Regions from separate parts of the Bacillus sp. NPDC094077 genome, predicted to be linked through region 1. Evidence: riboswitches for the same ligand, from Rfam matches in the RefSeq annotation. Region 1 holds a riboswitch; the other holds the start of a gene.
The links. Region 1 has a riboswitch for S-adenosylmethionine ahead of metK (methionine adenosyltransferase). Riboswitches for the same ligand answer to the same signal wherever they lie in the genome.
Positions count from the first base shown of each region.

Region 2: another riboswitch for S-adenosylmethionine. It lies ahead of ACQKNR_RS10735 (Na+/H+ antiporter NhaC family protein); the one in region 1 lies ahead of metK (methionine adenosyltransferase).

Region 1 is NZ_JBNNUF010000005.1:93,717-104,087, reverse strand. Features, by position in the region: gene ACQKNR_RS14655 (PepSY-associated TM helix domain-containing protein) at 1-400, shown strand, start outside; gene ACQKNR_RS14650 (tetraprenyl-beta-curcumene synthase family protein) at 434-1,498, opposite strand; gene ACQKNR_RS14645 (lysophospholipase) at 1,539-2,342, opposite strand; gene ACQKNR_RS14640 (gamma carbonic anhydrase family protein) at 2,417-2,929, shown strand; gene ACQKNR_RS14635 (phosphatase PAP2 family protein) at 3,072-3,605, shown strand; gene ACQKNR_RS14630 (glycosyltransferase family 4 protein) at 3,618-4,760, shown strand; gene ACQKNR_RS14625 (molybdenum cofactor guanylyltransferase) at 5,043-5,645, opposite strand; gene ACQKNR_RS14620 (MogA/MoaB family molybdenum cofactor biosynthesis protein) at 5,642-6,151, opposite strand; gene ACQKNR_RS14615 (hypothetical protein) at 6,405-6,584, shown strand; gene ACQKNR_RS14610 (hypothetical protein) at 6,591-6,770, shown strand; gene metK (methionine adenosyltransferase) at 6,812-8,011, opposite strand; SAM riboswitch class I at 8,181-8,302, opposite strand; gene pckA (phosphoenolpyruvate carboxykinase (ATP)) at 8,531-10,117, shown strand.
Region 2 is NZ_JBNNUF010000003.1:385,845-396,215, reverse strand. Features, by position in the region: gene ACQKNR_RS10765 (DUF3992 domain-containing protein) at 1-8, opposite strand, end outside; gene ACQKNR_RS10760 (response regulator) at 106-738, opposite strand; gene ACQKNR_RS10755 (sensor histidine kinase) at 735-1,790, opposite strand; gene liaF (cell wall-active antibiotics response protein LiaF) at 1,790-2,530, opposite strand; gene ACQKNR_RS10745 (PspA/IM30 family protein) at 2,637-3,299, opposite strand; gene ACQKNR_RS10740 (flagellar basal body rod protein) at 3,346-3,702, opposite strand; gene ACQKNR_RS10735 (Na+/H+ antiporter NhaC family protein) at 3,891-5,207, opposite strand; SAM riboswitch class I at 5,303-5,408, opposite strand; gene ACQKNR_RS10730 (DUF402 domain-containing protein) at 5,529-6,047, opposite strand; gene gltP (glutamate/aspartate:proton symporter GltP) at 6,116-7,387, opposite strand; gene ACQKNR_RS10720 (murein hydrolase activator EnvC family protein) at 7,886-9,157, shown strand; gene ACQKNR_RS10715 (hypothetical protein) at 9,259-9,423, shown strand; gene ACQKNR_RS10710 (sodium-dependent transporter) at 9,451-10,371, opposite strand, start outside.

The DNA.
Region 1 (10,371 bases):
CGTGGCACCAAATGAAGAGATAACCGCTTACTTTAATCAATATAGCGGAGAACTTATTTCAAAAACGGACTATCGCGATTATGGATTATTTGCACAATGGTTCACTTACGGTATTCCGCTTCATGAAGGTCATTTATTCGGATGGCCAAATAAAATATTATGCTTACTAACGACATTATCTTTATTACTTCTCATTTATTACGGAGTAAAAATGTGGTTAACAAGAAAGCCGAAAGGAAAATTAGCAGCACCTCCAAAACAAAAGGATAAGAAAAGCATACTCATTTTCTTTATCATGATGGTTATACTAGGCGCTGTAATGCCTTTATTCGGACTATCTGTTTTAGTTATTTTCGCAATTGAACTTCTCATATACGTATTTTCAAAAGTACGATCATAATAAAAAACCACTCTCCCTGAGTGGTTTTTTTCATCACTGCGCCATTTTCTTTCGGTACATCTTCCCGTTCCAATAGAAGAATCGTGAAGTGAGTCCCCCGTACTTTACAATGCGCCGTGCCATTTTTTGCATATTCTTTTCAGCGGATACTTTTTGATCTGATAAATAAATACCAAGTAAACCTCGGCTAATAAGACGATGAAACTTCGCATGAGGCAAATCACCAATGCTCTTTTCTGCTTCTTCTACAAAGTGCTTCATGCGTTCTAATATTACTTGTTCGTTTTCATAATAACTACAGAAATTCAAATCTCCACCGATACGGTCTTCTTCTTGATCGATGAAATAATCAAGTAAAATGTGAAGTCCTTGTACATACGGGAAATACCCTTGTCTAATTTTCACAATATCTTCGTCATGTAATTCATCATGAAATGCATATGCCACAAGACAAAAGATTCCTAACGTTGATCCTGCACACGCCGAAAATTCAAACCAACTCATCGGTGGTAAATTTTCTTTATGCGCTTCAAACCATGTTTTTAGACGTGGTTCTCTTTCTTCTAATTTCACATGTTTATGAATTTGCAAATCACAATAATAACAAGCAAGCTCATGAAGAATGGGAGCAATTTTTTCATAGTGCTTCGTTTTCTTTAAAACATCTTGGCATGTTTCAACAAGTTCGTCTAAATAACCACCATCATCTTGATCATCACGGTAACGATAATAATTACCGCCCCCTTCAACTTCAGGACTTAACGCCGTTAACATCGACTCATGAAGAGCCGCAAAGTCTTTCGGATCAAGTGATGTACTGCGATCACATAAATTATCTAAATAGTCGCTGATCGTTTGATACGCTACGATAAAACGAATACATTCCTCTCGGTGTTCATTTGCTAATAACGCTAAAATGCCACCGCCCTCACAATGAAACGTTTTATGCTCAATACTTGCGATTGCCTGACTATGAAGCTCGTCATTCGGAATATGGTAGGCACGCTCTTTCCACATCGCTAGCTCATGGTGTACAACCGGAAACACATCACGGTATACTTTCGCCATGAGCGTTATGGGATTACTCGGTACGTTCACTTCTTCCTTCATCTCCTCTATTAAATGTACAAATAATGATTTATTTGTTTGTTTTTACTATATTATTGACATGCATTTCAGTAAATGACTGAATATAATTCAAAATTTCATCACGCTCATACTCATTTAATAACTCATGATAACAATTCGGCCATTCTTTAAAAGCTTTATCACTCATTTTAACATTATCAAACCACATGCGGACACGTGTTTTATCTACAAGTTTATCCTCACATGCTTGCATTAGCAAGAGCGGAACATCTGGAAAATCGTCTATTTTCTTATGAGCAATTTCGATAGACTTAATCAATTCACTATACCAACGTACTGATACTTTGCGCAAGAACAATGAATCATTCTCCATCGCATCTCTCACTTCATGATTACGTGTTGACATTTCCACTGTAAGATTCGTTGCAAATTGCAATTTTGGAGCAATAACATTTAATATTTTTGAAGCAGCTCGAAGCGGGGCAGAAGGTCCAGCTAATACGCCTAAACATGGCGAACTTAAAATAATACCATCTACATCCTCCCTCTTCGTTTCTTGCATCATACGAATGACGATAAGGCCGCCCATACTATGACCGAATAGAAAGATAGGTAATCGGTACTTTCTTGCTTCTTTCACCCATAATTTAACTTCCTCTATGTATTCATCAAATGAATCAATATGTCCTCTATTTCTCGAAGTCGTTCCATGTGACGGAAGATCTCCCATGACGACGTGGTAGCCGATATGATTCCACATTTCCGCAACGGCTTCGTAACGTCCGTGGTATTCCATTGCGCCGTGCACGATAACAACTACGGCTTTCGCTTCCTCTGCTTCATAATTCCACATACGGTCCTCCTCCATTTCACTCTTTTTCATAATTTGATACACTAAAACTAGTCTCTAGGAAAGGAAGGCTTTACATGATATATCCTTACAAAGAAAAAAATCCGAAAATTGCGAGTAGCGCTTTTATCGCTGACTACGTTACCATTACAGGCGATGTTTCCATTGGGGAGGAATCAAGTATTTGGTTTAATACAGTCATCCGTGGTGATGTATCACCGACAATAATTGGTGACCGAGTAAATGTACAAGATCAATGTACACTCCACCAAAGCCCTCAGTATCCTCTTATTTTAGAAGATGACGTTACAGTTGGGCATCAAGTTATTTTACATAGCTGTCACATTAAAAAAGATGCTTTAGTTGGAATGGGATCTATTATATTAGATGGTGCTGAAATTGGCGAAGGAGCCTTTATCGGCGCTGGAAGCCTCGTTTCACAAGGTAAGAAAATTCCACCGAATACGTTAGCTTTCGGTCGCCCTGCTAAGGTCATTCGTGAATTAACAGAAGAAGACCGTCAAGACATGGAGCGCATACGCACACAATACGTTGAAAAAGGACAATATTATAAATCGTTACAAAAATGATTTTACCGCTGCCATAGTACTGGCAGCTTTTTTATAAAAAAACTAACTTTTTCTTTACAAAACATTATTACTCCCTCAACAATATCTTATTAAAATAAAGCTAATATCTCCATATATATGTAGATGAGGGAGGAGAATTTTCATGAAGGTCAGCGGATTATATAAAGTAGAGTGTTACATTTTCAAAGGTATTAACCGCTACTTTGATCAAAAAACATTAAATATCTTTTTCAGCAACATTACCCATATAGGTGGTGCCACTTTCTCCATTGCACTTACACTTTTCTTTTTAATTTTCGCAAAAGGGACTTTGAACCAAGCTGCAATTGCAACCGCTATTTCTTTAGCAATTAGCCATATTCCTGTGCAAATATTAAAAAGGTGGTATCCACGAAAACGTCCTTATTTAACAATTCAAGATGCAAAATATCCGGTACATCCATTAAAAGACCACTCTTTCCCGTCTGGTCATACAACGGCTGTTTTCTCTGTCTTCATTCCATTTATTTGCTATAATCTAAACTTACTTGTTTTTCTATTACCGTTAGCACTATGCGTCGGTATTTCTCGTATTTATTTAGGGCTTCATTATCCGTCAGATGTATTCGTCGGTATGTGCCTCGGCACTTGCTCTGGCATCATCTCTTTTTATCAATTCATCCCACTTTTCACATAAAGGAGCGATATGATGAGAGTCGCCATATTTACCGATACTTTTACACCACAAGTCAATGGGGTTGCGAAAACACTGGAACGATTAACACGATATTTTCAGAAAGAAAATATCGCCTATTCTATTTTTGCCCCTCAGCATACGGCTGAAGATAATTTCGTAGCAAATGTAAACAAAATGAGAAGTATCCCGTTAACAATATTATATCCAGAATGTCGCTTTTCTTTTCCTACTCCGCGCATTAAACGGGAACTTCTTGCCTTTAAACCTGATATTATTCACATTGCCACACCTTTCAACATGGGACTTTGTGGATTGTATTATGCAAAAAGGTTAGACATCCCAGTTGTCGGTTCTTATCATACTGATTTCGACGCCTATTTACGTTATTACAAAATCGAATTCCTCTCCAATATGCTCTGGAACTATTTAAAATGGTTTCATAGTCATATGCAAAAAAATTTTGTTCCTTCCTCTGAAACATTACATCAATTAAAAAATAAAGGCTTTCAACACCTCTCTATTTGGGGACGTGGTGTAGATTGCACACTCTTTCATCCAGCTTATAATACAGACCTATTCCGAAAAAAATATAATATTACAGCGAAGTATGTTCTTTCCTATGTTGGACGGATTGCCCCTGAAAAAGATATTGATACACTACAAGATCTTATCGTTAAAACGACACATACTCGAAACGACATTCATTGGCTCATCGCCGGAGACGGTCCTCTGGCAACAAGTTTACGTGCAGCTGTTCCGCAAACAAATGTCACCTTTACTGGCTATTTACAAGGTGCGGACTTAGCTGAAGCATACGCTTGCTCTAACATAATGGTATTTCCATCATCTACTGAAACGTTCGGAAATGTTGTACTTGAATCACTTGCATGCAGTACACCTGTTATTGGTGCAAATCGTGGCGGGGTTAAAAATATTATTATAGATGGAAAAACGGGAATTCTTTGTACACCAAAAGATGCAAATTCATTTCTATCCTCCATTTATTCTTTATTGCAAAATGAAGAGAAACTTATGCAAATGGGAATAGCAGCTTCATCTTATGCGAAATCAAAAAGCTGGGATGAGATCTTTCGTGGCTTACTTAATCAATATGAAGAAGTCCTTCAGCATACCGCATCAGAGTTACTCGCTTAAACAGAAAAACTCCCTTCAAAAAACGAAGGGAGTTTATTATACACAGTTATAAATTTTAGTTTAATAAATGATACACAAGGTGAAATACCACGTTGTTTCTATATTCATTATAACAAAAATAAACATAACTAAACAGACTTGTAATAAAAACCCATAAAAATTAATATATGGTTATACAATATTTTTACTGTATAATGATTTTAAGAAATTCCCCTTAAAATCAACTTATTCACATACCTTTATACAGCAATTGTTCCCCAATTCTGTATATCAAAAAACCTTTCATTCATTTGAAAGTTTTTTTTGAGCCTGTACATATTCTTCTTTCGTATTCACATTTATAAACCAATCCGAATTCACTTTCAAACCTTCTCCAGCAACATACTTCACATTACATTGTGATAAAAGTTGCCCCATACTTCTTTTTTCTTCCTGAAGCAAAGCATAAATCTTTTCTTTCACGCGGTTATGATAAGCTGCAAGTAACGGCTGTTTTCTTCCATTAATAATAGGTACAATCGCATCATACTCATCACTCGTTTGTTCTAATAAAATAGTAAACCATTCTTGTGAAACATTTGGTGCATCACAAGGCATAATAGCGTACCAATCTGCTTCTATGTATTCCATTCCTGATACAATTCCAGCAAGTGGTCCATTTCCTTTATAGTGCGGAATATCTTCTATAACAGGAACTTGTACGAATTGCCCTACTCGCTCTTTTATATCGGAATGACTAATGACTACAACTTCTTGCAACACAGTTTTCATTACTTTCAAAATATGTTCAATAAAAGTACTCCCTTGCCAGCTCGCTAACGCTTTCGGTTCACCGAATCTACTCGACATACCACCTGCTAATATAATTCCAGCAAACTTACTCATTGGCGATGCAGCTCAAATGTAATATGACCTAATTCCGGTAAAATCAACTTATTCATCGCAAGGCGAACTGCTCCGCTAGACCCTGGCATTGAGAAGACTACTTTACGCCCAATGGTACCGCCGATCGCTCTACTTAACATCGCACTACTTCCGATATCTTCTAAATAACTAATCATGCGGAACAACTCACCAAATCCGACAATTTCTTTATCTAATAGAGCTGATACTGCTTCAATCGTTACATCACGCTTCGTAATACCAGTACCACCATTTGTTAATACAACATCTACATCTTCCCTATGATAACCAGCTAACACTGCTTGCTGAATACTTTCTTTATCATCTTTTACAATTTCATAAGCTGTGACTATATGCCCCGCCTCTTTTAACAGTTCGTGTAATAGCTGTCCGCTCTTATCTGTCTCTTCCGTACGTGTATCAGAAATCGTTACAATCTTGCAACACACTTCTTTTGGAGCTTGTTTTTTATGTTCAGTTACACTCATTTTTTCATCTTTCCTTTCTTAAAGACTTTTCTTCATTTTATCATACATATCTTTACACAATTATGTATGAAGTCCACAGTGCATCATGATACAATATAAGTATATACACCCACAAAAAGGAAAATAAAAACATCCTTTCCTATACCCTTAGACTTCACATCATTAGCTAGCCTTTAACTTTTCTTATATTTTCCACATAGTGGAATTCAATTTTAAAAATTGCACTACCAAATAAATCGGAGGTCTACATATTATGGAACTGTATAAAAAATTAACAACAACATTCATCCTCTTATTTATAGCTTCCATCACTGTTGGTTTTTCTCTAAAAGGAGCAATTCCATACGCTACATTAGTAAGTATTATATTCGCAACGCTATTTTTACTAAGCAGTGCCTTTTGCGCGGGTAAAGCACGTCAAATGAAAGGTTGATTACATATGTTCCAGAAGAAACCGATAGTTTGTAAATCATGTGAAAAAGAAATACAAACATATGAAAAAGCATGGATTCATATGCCATTCCCAGCAAGTGGTATGACTAATATGAAAAAGTATATTGAGCTAGACGGAGAAGTGTATTGTAGCTCATGCATTCAAATCATAAGTAAAACGAAATAAAAAAAGCTTTGCGCTCACCGCGCAAAGCTTTTCTTCATATATTATAGACTAGCTTGCTCTTTTAAAGCTGCAGCTTTGTCTGTACGTTCCCATGAAAGATCTACATCAGTACGTCCGAAGTGGCCGTAAGCTGCTGTTTGTTTGTAAATTGGGCGACGTAAGTCTAGCATTTTAATAATACCAGCTGGGCGAAGATCGAAGTTGTTACGAACTAGTTCTACTAATACGTCTTCAGATACTTTACCAGTGCCGAATGTATCAACTGAAATTGATACCGGTTGCGCTACGCCAATTGCGTATGCAAGTTGTACTTCTGCTTTATCAGCAAGACCAGCTGCTACGATGTTTTTCGCAACATAACGAGCTGCATATGCTGCAGAACGGTCAACTTTTGTTGCATCTTTACCAGAGAATGCACCGCCACCGTGGCGAGCGTATCCACCGTAAGTATCAACGATGATTTTACGTCCTGTTAAACCAGCATCACCTTGTGGTCCACCAATTACGAAGCGGCCAGTTGGGTTAATGAAGAATTTTGTTTCTCCATCCATTAATTCTGCTGGTACTACAGCTTTAATTACGTGCTCTTTTAAGTCACGATCGATTTCTTCCCATGTAACATCTGGGTGATGTTGTGTAGAAATTACAATTGTATCGATACGTACTGGTTTACCATTTTCATCATACTCAACTGTAACTTGCGTTTTTCCATCCGGACGTAGGTATGATAATGTATCATCTTTACGTACTTCAGTTAAACGGCGAGCTAATTTGTGAGCAAGCGAGATTGGAAGTGGCATTAACTCTTGTGTTTCATTACATGCGAAACCAAACATTAAACCTTGGTCTCCTGCACCAATTGCCTCAATCTCAGCGTCAGTCATTTGACCTTCGCGTGCTTCTAGCGCTTGGTCAACACCCATAGCGATGTCAGCAGATTGCTCATCGATAGATGTTAAAACTGCACAAGTTTCTGCATCGAATCCGTATTTTGCGCGTGTGTAACCAATGCCTTGAATTGTTTCACGAACGATTTTCGGAATGTCTACGTAAGTAGAAGTCGTAATTTCCCCCGCTACCAATACTAAACCAGTTGTTACAGTTGTTTCACAAGCTACACGTGCATTTGCGTCTTTTGATAAGATCGCATCTAAAATTGAATCAGAAATTTGGTCACAAATTTTATCTGGATGTCCTTCAGTTACAGACTCAGATGTGAACAGATGACGTTTTTTTGTCATGTGGTAAACCTCCCTACAGTAATTGTATATATTGTACGGAACTCATCCTTAATTTGCCACAGATTGCGACATACATTTATTCTCCCACACAAGCATACAGAAAAACCTTTCCTACTTTACATAGAGGAAAGGTTTAATTTGCTACTTGCATACTGCTTTTTGCCCTTCGCTCTTATCGTTCGAGACCTGTAGCCTCGCACAGGTTTTAGCACCTATTCACTTGTGTTTACCAATACAAGTGAGGTTGCTGGGCTTCATCGGGCCTGTCCCTCCGCCAGCTCGGGATAAGAGAGTATCCGTCCCAACCTATACTAAAGAAATGATATTCATTTGTCAATTAATATTCATATTTTCCTGAAAGTTTTTCTCAATACGGATAAAATGAAATATTAATAAGGAAATAATGCATTCACACAAACAAAAAGAAATAAATAGTATACATTATTTATATAATTGTGTTATACTCTTGTTGGGGATTACGAGAAATATTTCATTAAATGAAAAGGATGGTATATAAATATGAGTACTGTGAATGTCCAAATTGGTTTACACGAATTATTGAACGGAAGCAATGCACAGATTCAACTAAGTGTTCCGCAATTAGTGGAAAAAGTATTAATGCGAAATGAAGGGAAATTAACTTCTACTGGTGCCGTTTCTGCTTCAACAGGAAAATATACAGGACGTTCTCCTAAAGATAAATTTATTGTGAAAGAAGCATCGGTTGCTGACAAAATTGCTTGGGGAGCTGTGAACCAACCGATTTCTGAAGAACATTTTAATAAATTATATACAAAAGTTTTAGAATACTTAAAAGAAAAAGAAGAGTTATTCGTCTTCAAAGGATTTGCAGGCGCTGACCGTAACTATCGCCTACCAATTCAAGTTATTAACGAATATGCATGGCACAATTTATTCGTGCATCAATTATTCATCCGTCCAACTGAAGAAGAATTAACAACTCATGAGTCAGAGTTCACGATTGTTTCTGCACCAAACTTCAAAGCAGATCCAGCTATTGACGGTACAAACTCTGAAGCATTCATTATGGTTTCATTCGAAAAACGTATCGTACTAATTGGTGGTACAGAATATGCTGGAGAAATGAAAAAATCAATCTTCTCTATTATGAACTTCTTACTACCTGAACAAGATATTCTTTCTATGCATTGCTCTGCAAACGTAGGTGAAGAAGGCGACGTAGCACTATTCTTCGGTTTATCTGGAACAGGTAAAACAACTTTATCTGCTGATCCAAACCGTAAATTAATCGGTGATGATGAGCATGGTTGGTCTGATAACGGTGTATTCAATATTGAAGGCGGTTGCTATGCAAAATGCGTAAACCTTTCTCACGAGAAAGAGCCACAAATTTTCGATGCAATCAAATTTGGTTCTGTTTTAGAAAACGTTATCATTAATGACCAAACGCGTATCGCAGACTATAACGATACTACTTTAACAGAAAATACACGTGCTGCATACCCTATGCATGCGATTGACAATATCGTACTGCCAAGTGTTGCAGGACATCCAAATACAATTATTTTCTTAACTGCTGATGCATCTGGCGTATTGCCTCCAATCAGTAAGTTATCAAAAGAGCAAGCTATGTACCATTTCTTAAGTGGTTACACTAGTAAACTAGCAGGAACAGAGCGCGGCGTTACATCTCCGCAGGCTACATTCTCAACTTGCTTCGGTTCACCATTCTTACCACTTGATGCATCTCGCTATGCTGAAATGCTTGGTGAAAAAATCGAGAAACACGATGCGAAAGTATTCTTAGTAAACACTGGCTGGACTGGTGGCGAATACGGCATTGGTAAGCGTATGAACTTAGGTTACACTCGTGCAATGATTCAAGCAGCACTAAGTGGTGAACTTGCAAAAGCTGAAACAACGAAACATGACATCTTCGGTCTTGAAGTTCCACTTCACGTACCAGGTGTACCTGACGAAGTGTTAATGCCTGAACAAACTTGGGCTGACAAAGCTGCTTACAAAGCAAAAGCAGTTGAGCTTGCAAACAAATTCAAAGCGAACTTCAAAAAGTTTGACAGCGTTTCTGAAGATATTATTAACTTAGGCGGTCCAATCGCTTAATTACAAACTTTCTGTTGGAATACCCCTTTACTCATATGAATAAGTGTCGTGTAACCGTAAAGTTTCGCGTACTCACCGACAAAACCCAATGCGGCTTAACGGTTACACACACTTACATAAAAAAGAAGCTTACATTTTAACGTAAGCTTCTTTCTATATATTTTTTTATACAAACAAAATTCATACCGTACGGGGCTAATAAAGGATCTGACCGCTTCTATCACTCGCTAGATCCTTTATTACAAATTAAACCA
Region 2 (10,371 bases), on a different contig from region 1:
ATATACATTCTCCCCTTTATATGTCCTGTTAACACCTTTATGATAACGCTTACATTTTATATCGTCAATAAAAAGCTTTGGCATATAAATAGCCAAAGCCTTTTATCATTTTGTTAATTGATGCCTGAACGCATAAATAACTGCCTGTGTTCGGTCACTTACATGTAATTTATTTAATATATTACTTACATGTGTTTTCACTGTTTTAAGGGCGATAAATAGTTCATCTGCAACTTCCTGATTACTTTTTCCCTCTGCAATTAATAGCAAAATTTCATACTCTCTTTCCGTTAACTCTTCATGTAAAGGTTGTTCCTTCTTTTGACGCATACGAGACATCATTTTACCAGTAACTTTCGGCTCTAATACGGTTTCCCCGTCATAAGTAGCTCGCACAGCATCCGCAATATCACTTGCTCTTGATGTTTTCAATAAATAACTTGTTGCTCCAGCCTCAATCACAGGATACAATTTTTCATCATCTAAAAAACTCGTTACAACTACAACCTTTGCTTCTGGCCATTCTTGAATAATAGCCCTCGTTGCTTCAACCCCATCCATCTCATCCATAACAAGGTCCATTAAAATAATATCCGGTCTTAATTGAAGTGCTAATTCTGAACCTTTTCTTCCATTTTCAGCTTCTCCAACTACTTCAATATCTGGCTGTGTCGATAAATACGCTGATACACCCATGCGAACCATTTCATGATCATCAACAAGTAATACTTTTATCATACTTCTCCCCCTCTCTCAATCATAGTCGGTACTTTCACTTCAATTTGCGTTCCTTTATTTGGAAAACTAAGCACTTTTAGTGTCCCGCCAATCTCATGAACACGCTCTTGCATGGATCTTAAGCCATATGAACCCGCCTTATTAACTCCTACTTCAAATCCAACGCCATCATCTATAATTTTTAAAATCGCATATTGATCAATTTTACGAAGACGTACTTCCGTTTTCTTCGCCTTCGCATGCCGTAAAGTATTTGATAGTGCTTCTTGCACAATACGGAATAAGTGATCTTCTACACCTTTTTTTAATTCAATAGGCTCAATAAGCCATTCAATTTTCATATGTTGTTTTCGAGATAATTCCGTTAACAATTCTTCTATGCCCTCAGTCAGTTTTTTACCTTCCAATTGTACTGGGCGTAAATGCAGCAATAACGCTCTCATTTCTGATTGCGCATTTACAACCATATTTTCAACAAGCTGCAATTGTTTTTTTGTCGTATCTGGAAATTCAGCTACTTGTTCATTAATCGCTGACATCATCATCGACATTGCAAAAAGCTGCTGACTTACTGAATCATGCAGTTCCCTTGCTAATCGATGCCTTTCTTGAGAAATCGCTTCTTGCCTCATCTCTTCATTCCAATGAGCTCGTTCATTCGTTACTTTTTGAAATAGTCCCGCTTGCTCCTCTAATCGACGAGCAAGACCGATTACTTTTCGTTCCACTTCATGAAACTCATCATCCGCAGTAAACGAAACATCATTTGGAAAATTCCCTCGCTCTACTTCAAATAGAAAAGTATTTAATCCTTGTATACGCTGCTCAATATAATAACCGATAGCATAGCCTATAATTCCTCCAATAAGAAGACTAGTACTCATAATAAACAAGCCAATTGGAACAGAAGCGATGGATTCTTTCCAGAGTAAATCATAAACTTGTTGTTCGCTTTTCCATACATATACAATTGTACAAATAAGTGCGATACTCACAGAGGACAACATAGAATATCGAATATACATCCACGAAATATTCTTTTGTTTTTTCATTATACTTTCCTCACTTCCGTATCGCCTACGACAAGCGAAGAAATAATTTTTATACGGCGGGGAGCTTCTATATACTGCTCTGTTCTAAACGTAACATTACGGTTAAACCCTGTTTCTTCGTGTCCTGGCAGAAGTACTCGCCCAACAATAACAGAGTGATTTAAAGACAGTTCAATATCATATGGAACATATAAACGGATATTACCAACTACACCCCTAATAACGATTACCGTTTCTCCCTCTGGAATCATCGCGGTCGTTAAATCAATTTCAACATCACAAGCACCATATTGAACATTAATATCCTCAAGCTCATAAATATGATCCATCACTCGTACATTTCCTACGAACATATTTTTCAAGTACGGTTCTGTACGATATATTTGTTTTTCTTCATCTATATATCCTTTTTCTTTAATTTCAACCTTCATTGCTTTTTGCTGATGTCCTTGCTGAATAAGTTGATAACCAATTAAAGCTAAACAACCAAATACTACGAGTACAAAGGCTGCTGATGAGAATAAGAAAAATAAGAATACAATACCACCAACAAATAAAAATACATTTCCCCTTACATAACGATTCTTTTTTCGATAATACCTTCCAAACATAATCATAATAAATGCAAAAATAAGTGCACCAGGCTCAAAATGACCAAGTATCATATCAAGAAAAAGACCGAATCCAAATACGATGAGGAGCATCCCCATTAATTGTGTTTTTGAAAATTGCTTTTTCATTTCAGCTCCCCCCTTCAAATCACATATACATAGAAGAAAAGGCATTGCTTTCCAACACCTTTTCTCCTATCACTATATCATAAGCCTGTTTTATAATATACTACAATTATTTTGTTATTTCCTTCGTTAACGATACTTCACTTTTTTCTTTCATTTCACGCTCAAGTTTTGCAATTTTCATATCAAATGTATCGCGCTCATGCTCTTCATTCATACGAGTTTCTAAGTCACGAATGTGATCTTCAATTTCTTCGAATCGTAAGAACGGATTATTTTCATCCATTTTATGCATCGCAGTATTCATACGACGATTTGCATGCGCCATATTTTCACGTGCCATTAATTCCATACGTTTTGCGTGCATTTCTTTCAACTTATTTTTCATTTCAGAAAGACGACGCTCTAATTCATCAATTTGCTCTACAACACCTGCATACATTTCTTCTAATCGAGTTACTTGCCCTTCATAATAAGCTACCTCTTCTAATGCACGCTCATGCAGTTGTAATTCGCCTGCTTCTTGAGCAATGATAGCTTGCTTTGATCTTTTGTTAACGAAATAGCGTGCTTGCTCAAGCTCACGAGCGAAGTTAGATTTTAATGTTTTATGACGCTGAATTAACTTCTCAATTTTTGTTATTTCACGCTCACTATCGCGTAAATACTGGTTTAACATAGCAATTGGATTTTTTCTTTCTTTCTCATCTAACACATTATGAAAATCAGCTAAAATTGCATCGCGTACACGTCCGAATAAAGATTGTTTCATTATAAATCTTCCTCTCTTCTACTTTATAAATTTGATTTATTTTTTATTAGTTTTTCATTAATTTGTTCCACTCATCTTCAAAGTTGCTATATGATTTAGAACTTTCTGGAGCAGAATCAACAACTACAGGTTTTTCTTTTTTCCACTCACGGTATCCGTAGTATAAAACTACTAATGCTGCGATACCGATTAATGCTGGGGAATGAGAAAGGGCGATGGACAAGCCGATCAAACCAACAATACCCCAAGCTAACTTTCCAAAAAATGATTGTGCTCGCACAAATGATTTATAGCTCCAGTACACAACTCCTGCTCCGATTGCGAATCCTATAATACCAGCAAGACTACCAAGAGCAATTAAAGCCAAAATACCGGCCGCGATAAACGCTAGAAATTGTTTCATCTTGTGCTTGCCTCCCTTCGATTTGATACTCTTATCTTAACTATTTTTTCATTTTTCCATAACGAGCTTAAGAACCGTTTTCAACTCAGACTTAAGACCGAGACGTATTCAGTCCTTCATAATACAAAAAACGTGCAGAGATATTCTCTGCACGTTTTCCGTTTCCAATCTTAATGCTTCATATTAAATTAAGCTGTTTTATGGCACTCTTTTTTCTCAGTTACTTTCGAAAACTTCGGAAACCCAATCAGAATCGAAACTACTCCACATACCCCAACTAAAATGGGATAAAAGGCATATGGTAACAATTCAACCGGAGATAAAGCTGCAAATCCTGCCGCGGTTAACATTTGAGCCCCATACGGAATTAACCCTTGTACACAACATGAGAATAAATCTAATACACTCGCTGATTTACGAGGATCAATTTCATATTGATTTGCAATGTTTTTCGCAAGCGGACCTGTAAAAATAATTGAAATTGTATTATTTGCTGTACACATATTCGTCATGCTCACTAATCCAGCAATCCCAAACTCCGCTCCTTTTTTCGAGCGAATATTGCGAGTTAAAAGATTCATTAAATATTGAATACCGCCATTATATTGGATCAATTCAACCATACCACCAATTAAAATAGCAAGTAATACTAACTCCATCATACCGCCCATTCCAGTCGTTACACTTTTAAAGAAGCTCTCTAGCGTGTAACTTCCATCTATAAATCCGATAACACCAGATAGTACTGTACCACCAGTTAATACAATGAGTACATTCCAACCAAGCAGCGCTGTAACAAGTACACCTGCATATGGCAAAATCTTCACCCAATCAAAAGTATGAGCTTTAATTTGTGTATCACTTCCTAAAGTAATAATTACTAATAATACAATTGTAATAATAGCTGCTGGCAATACAATTAAAAAGTTTGTTTTAAACTTATCTTTCATTTCTGTTCCTTGTGAACGTACAGCTGCGATTGTTGTATCTGAAATAAATGATAAATTATCACCAAACATTGCCCCACCAACAACAGTTGCCATCGTAAGTGCAATTGAGATATCCGTTTGTCCACTAATACCTACAGCAATCGGGGCTAACGCTGCAATTGTTCCCATTGAAGTTCCCATCGCTAATGAGATAAATGCACCTATAACAAAAATTCCAGCTACGATAAATCCTGGTGGCAAAATAGATAACGCCAGATTAACAGTTGCGTCTACTCCACCCATTCCTTTTGCTGTTTCAGAAAATGCACCTGCAAGTACAAATATTAATACCATAATCATGATATCTGGATTTCCTGCTCCTTTAGCGAATCGTTCTACTTTCACATTAAAACTTTCTTTACGATTCATCGCTAAAGCGATTCCTACAGCAATTGAAATCGCTACAAGTATCGGCAATTTATAGAAATCACCTGTAATAATTCCAGAACCAATAAATAGCGCCAAAAATATCCCAAGTGGTAATAAAGCTAAACCATTTCCTCTCGTTTCTTTCAAAGTACCATCTCTCCCTAGTTTCAACCTTTTTTCTAATGAATAACAAAAGACCTCTTCCAACGAGAAGAGGTCTTATACATCTATAAGAAACACTCTTCTCATCTTTCAAGCACATGCTTGCTGGATTTGGCACAGCACTCTAAAATCGAGTCCGCTGCCGAGGCATCGTAGGGCCAGTCCCTCCGCCTCTCTTTATAAGAAGGTTTCATATTTATTTTTTAATAATAATTTCTTTCCTAACTTTACTCGCTTACAAAACAAAAGTCAATTATTTTTTGTATAGATTTTTTTGGTAATTATACAAAAACGCGAATACACCAATCATTTTAATTTTTCAATTTCTTTATCTAATATTGAAATCCAATAAAATTCTCCGTTTTTTATCGTCGCTACAATCCATTTTGTTCTATGCCAAGCTAGTTCATATTCTTCCTTTGTAACATCTCCCATACTATAGGCATCCTCTAACTCGTCTTCATCCAATACATAAATCTCACCGTTCGGTAACAATACTACATCTAAATATAAATCATCAAAATAAGGTAAACCACGCTCGTCTATATTATATTCTTTCGTCACGTCAATATAATATTGCACTAAATTTTTCCGGTCGTCTAGCATAGCCGTAATCGCAAAGTTTTTCCCATCTATAAAATATTGCACCCATGTATACTGATCGTCTGCAATACAAACTTCTTCACCATCATATTTTTTATAACTAGGTTCTCTCACTTTTTTTATATCTAATATTCCAAGCATCCCATCTTCTACCTGCTTGACTATATAATCTTTTTCTATTAATCGCTTCCACGAAGAACCGTCACCATATTTACGTTTCATTACGCCTGCTCCTTTTCTATATAGAGAAAAGCCCCCACATATTATGTGAGAGCTTGTTCAAATTATAATTAAGCTGCTTGTTTATTAGAAATTTCTTTCAAATAAGCTTGTCCTTTTTCAGCGTCATATTGACCTTCCCACTTAGACATAACTACAGCTGCTAAAGAGTTACCTACAACGTTAACTGCTGTACGAGCCATATCTAAAATACGGTCAATACCTGCAATAAATGCTAAACCTTCAGCTGGAATCCCTACAGTACCAAGTGTCGCCAATAATACTACGAATGATACGCCAGGCACACCCGCAATACCTTTTGATGTAACCATTAACACAAGTAATAATGTAATTTGTTGTGTAAGGGATAAATCAATGCCGTACATTTGCGCTAAGAAAATAGCCGCAATCGCTTGATATAAAGTCGATCCATCTAAGTTAAATGAATAACCTGTCGGAATAACGAAAGATGTAATTGCTTTCGGACAACCGAATTTCTCCATTTTCTCCATGATTTTCGGTAAAACTGTTTCTGAACTTGCTGTAGAGTATGCTAAGATCAGTTCGTCTTTTAAAATCTTAAAGAATTGGAAAATGTTAATCCCAAATATTTTCGCTGTAAGTCCCAATACAACTACAACGAAGAAGATCATTGCCCCATACACGACAATTAGTAATTTTCCTAACGGAATTAATGAAGCTAGTCCAAATGTAGAAACTGTAACACCAATTAATGCAAATACACCAAATGGCGCAAATTTCATAACTTGGTTTGTTACGTAAAACATCGCGTCGGCTACACCTTGGAAAAATTGCATAACTGGCTTTCCTCTTTCACCAATTGCCGCTACACCTAAACCAAATAATACAGAGAAGAAAATAATAGCAAGCATATCTCCTTCAGCTAATGATTTCATAATGTTCGTCGGCACAATGTTTACAAATGTATCCGCAAACGAATGACTTTGTACTTGCTCTGTTGTAGCTGTATATTTCGAAATATCTGTCTTTGTTAACTGGTCCATATTTACGCCTTTTCCTGGTTGGAAAATATTCGCTACCAGTAGGCCAACAGCAATCGCAATCGTTGTAATAATTTCAAAGTAAATAATTGTCTTTCCGCCTAGTCGACCTAGTTTTTTAACATCGCCAACACCAGCAACCCCAACAACAATACTTGCTACAACAATCGGTACAACGATCATTTTAATTAATCGGATAAAAATATCACCAATTGGTTGTAAATAGCTCACTACTGCCGGATTGCCAAAGAAAATCGCCCCAACTGCAATACCAAGCGCAAGTCCTATTAAAATTTGCCATGCAAGTCCTATCCTTTTCATACTTGCTGCAACCCCCTTCTTAGATGCATTCACTCTACCCTTCTCTCGTTCTATGAAACTAAGAAATTAAGAGTATTACATATTATTCGACAATTCACTACATTTTGTCCCTGTTAAAAATCATAAATCAAAAATTTAAATCTGACAACAAAATAAGTTTGCCCGAACACAAATAATTTTCTTGACAAAAACAAACCTCATGTCAGAAAACCTCACATGAGAACGATTCCTTACCAGTGTTTTATTGCGCTCCCAAATAGTATTTCACTACATAAAACAGTCTCCATTTTTCCCTTTATCTTACAATAAAAACCAAAAAATACACCCTTGTTGCACGCATAAAAAAATGTAACTACCATGACAATTAAGGTTAAAAAATGATAAATTCCGACAAAACTTAGCAATTTTATAAAATTTTCTTTACATTATGATTACAACGATAGACACCATTCTTCTTCTTATGATATATACATTCATAGGGAAAGGAGCCAGACAACAATGAAAAAGAAATTTGCAGCATTTAGTGTTTTAGCAGCAGGAACGATATTTGCTTCCCCATTACTTTCACCCGTATACGCTGAAACGAATCAAGATAAATTATCTAATATTCAATCTGAATTAGAAGGTAAACAAAATGACTTACAAAATAAATCAGCTGAGAAAGAACAAATAGAAAAAGAAATTCAAGAATTACAGAAGAAAATCGACGAATTAACTACTTCTATTAATAAAAACGAGGCTGAATTAAACGATACAAAAAAAGACATTAGTAAAACCCAGCAAGTAATCGCTGAAAAAAAGAAACATATAGAACAATTACAAACAAACATAGATACACGTCAGGAAGTTATTAAACAACGATTACAATCCATGCAAGAAAAACCACGTACAAATATCATTACAGAGGTATTAACAAACTCTGCAAACATTGCTGATCTTGTTGATAATATGTACTCCGTAAGTTTAATATTAAACAACGATACAGATATTGTGAAAAAACAAACAACAGATCAAAATGCTGTGGCGAAAGAAAAAGAGGCTGTTGAGAAAAAAGAGCAACAACTAAAAGAAGCTGAACAAAAATTAGTACAAAAACAACAAGAGTTACAAACAAATCAGCAACAGCAACAAACACTTATTAACGATCTACATACAAAAGTAGCAAAAGTAGATTCAGAGATTGAAGGATTAGAAGAATCCAAAGGCATCTTAGAAAACCAGCGTCAAGCTGTTCAAAAAGCAATCGAAGAAGAAAAACGTGCAGAAGAGGCACGAAAAGCGGAAGAAGCCCGTAAGGCAGAAGAAGCGCAAAAACAAGCTACTACATCTGCTCAATCAGCTCAATCAGCCCCAACACCACACGATACAAATACCGGCGGATTTATTAAACCAGCTGCCGGATCGAAAACTTCTGGATTTGGCGCGCGTTCTTTAGATAACCATAAAGGGATCGATATTGCTGCTTCAGGAACAGTTCCAATTATTGCTGCTGCAGATGGCGTTGTTATTCGTTCGGAATTATCATCAAGTTACGGAAACGTTGTATATTTATCACACCGTATAAACGGAAAAACATATACAACAGTATACGCTCATATGAGTAGCCGTTCTGTATCGAATGGACAAACTGTAAAACAAGGCGATCAACTCGGGTTCATGGGAAATACGGGTCAATCATACGGTCAACATTTACACTTTGAACTTCACCTTGGAGAATGGAATGTCGGTAAGACAAATGCAGTTGATCCATCTCCTTATATCGGATTATAAAAAAACTCGGTGCATACCGAGTTTTTTTACTACCACTTCACACTTTATAGGCATTTCACATAAACTACAACTAAATGCCTATATTTTGTGGGGGGATAAATATGAATACACAATTACAAGAAGAAATAGAAGAAGCTAGAGAAACATATATTGGTCGACTATTTACATTTGGCGGCTCAGTGTTATTTTTAATCGGTTCATTCCTCGCAGTCGTTACAGCCTATAAAGCATATAATCGTCTATTACATTCATCAACGTCAGCATAAAAAAAGACGGGAGATCCCCATCTTTTTTTATGCAAACATTTTAAATACACCGATCGCATTTAAAAATACGATAATTACAGTTACTGGAATTATATAACGTAATAAGAAAAACCAAATATTAAACAATGTTTTCCCTTTCGTTTCCGTAACTTCTAATTCTTTCATTAATAACTCTTTACTCATTTTATTTGGTACGAATAGCGAAATGGCTAGTACCCCTAACGGCAGCAACACATTACTTACCGAAAAATCAACGAAATCAAAGAATGTCTTCCCAAATATTTTCACATCACTCATAATTCCAAACGATAACGCTGATGGAATTCCAACTGCAAAAATAAGAATACCAATTAATAACGATGCTGATGGACGCTTCTTCTCATTATCTTTCGCAACAGATGCTACTACAATTTCAAGCATTGAAATCGCAGATGTTAAAGTCGCAAAGAAGAATAAAATTAAAAACATAATAAAGAAGAATTGTCCAAATGGTATTTTCGCAAATACTGCTGGAAGGACGATAAATAGTAGTCCTGGTCCTTCAGTCGGCTTAACTCCTAATGCGAAGATCGCTGGGAAAATTGCTAATCCTGCAAGTACTGTAATAAAGATCGTTAAGCTTACAATAGACGTTGCTGACTTAGCTAAGTGCTCTTCTTTCTTTAAGTACGAGCTATACGTTACCATTACGGAGGCACCTACTGTTAATGAGAAGAAAGATTGTCCCATCGCATATAAAATCGTATCTGCTGTAAGCTTTGAAAAATCAGGTTTTAAGAAGAACTCTACTCCAGCAAAAGCTCCATCAAGTGTTAAAGCACGAATAATGATAGCAATAAACAAAATAAATAATAGCGGCATCATGTACTTACTTGCCTTTTCTATACCTTTCTCTACACCTTTACTTACAACAAAAATAGTACAAAGCATAAAAAGAAATTGTGCTCC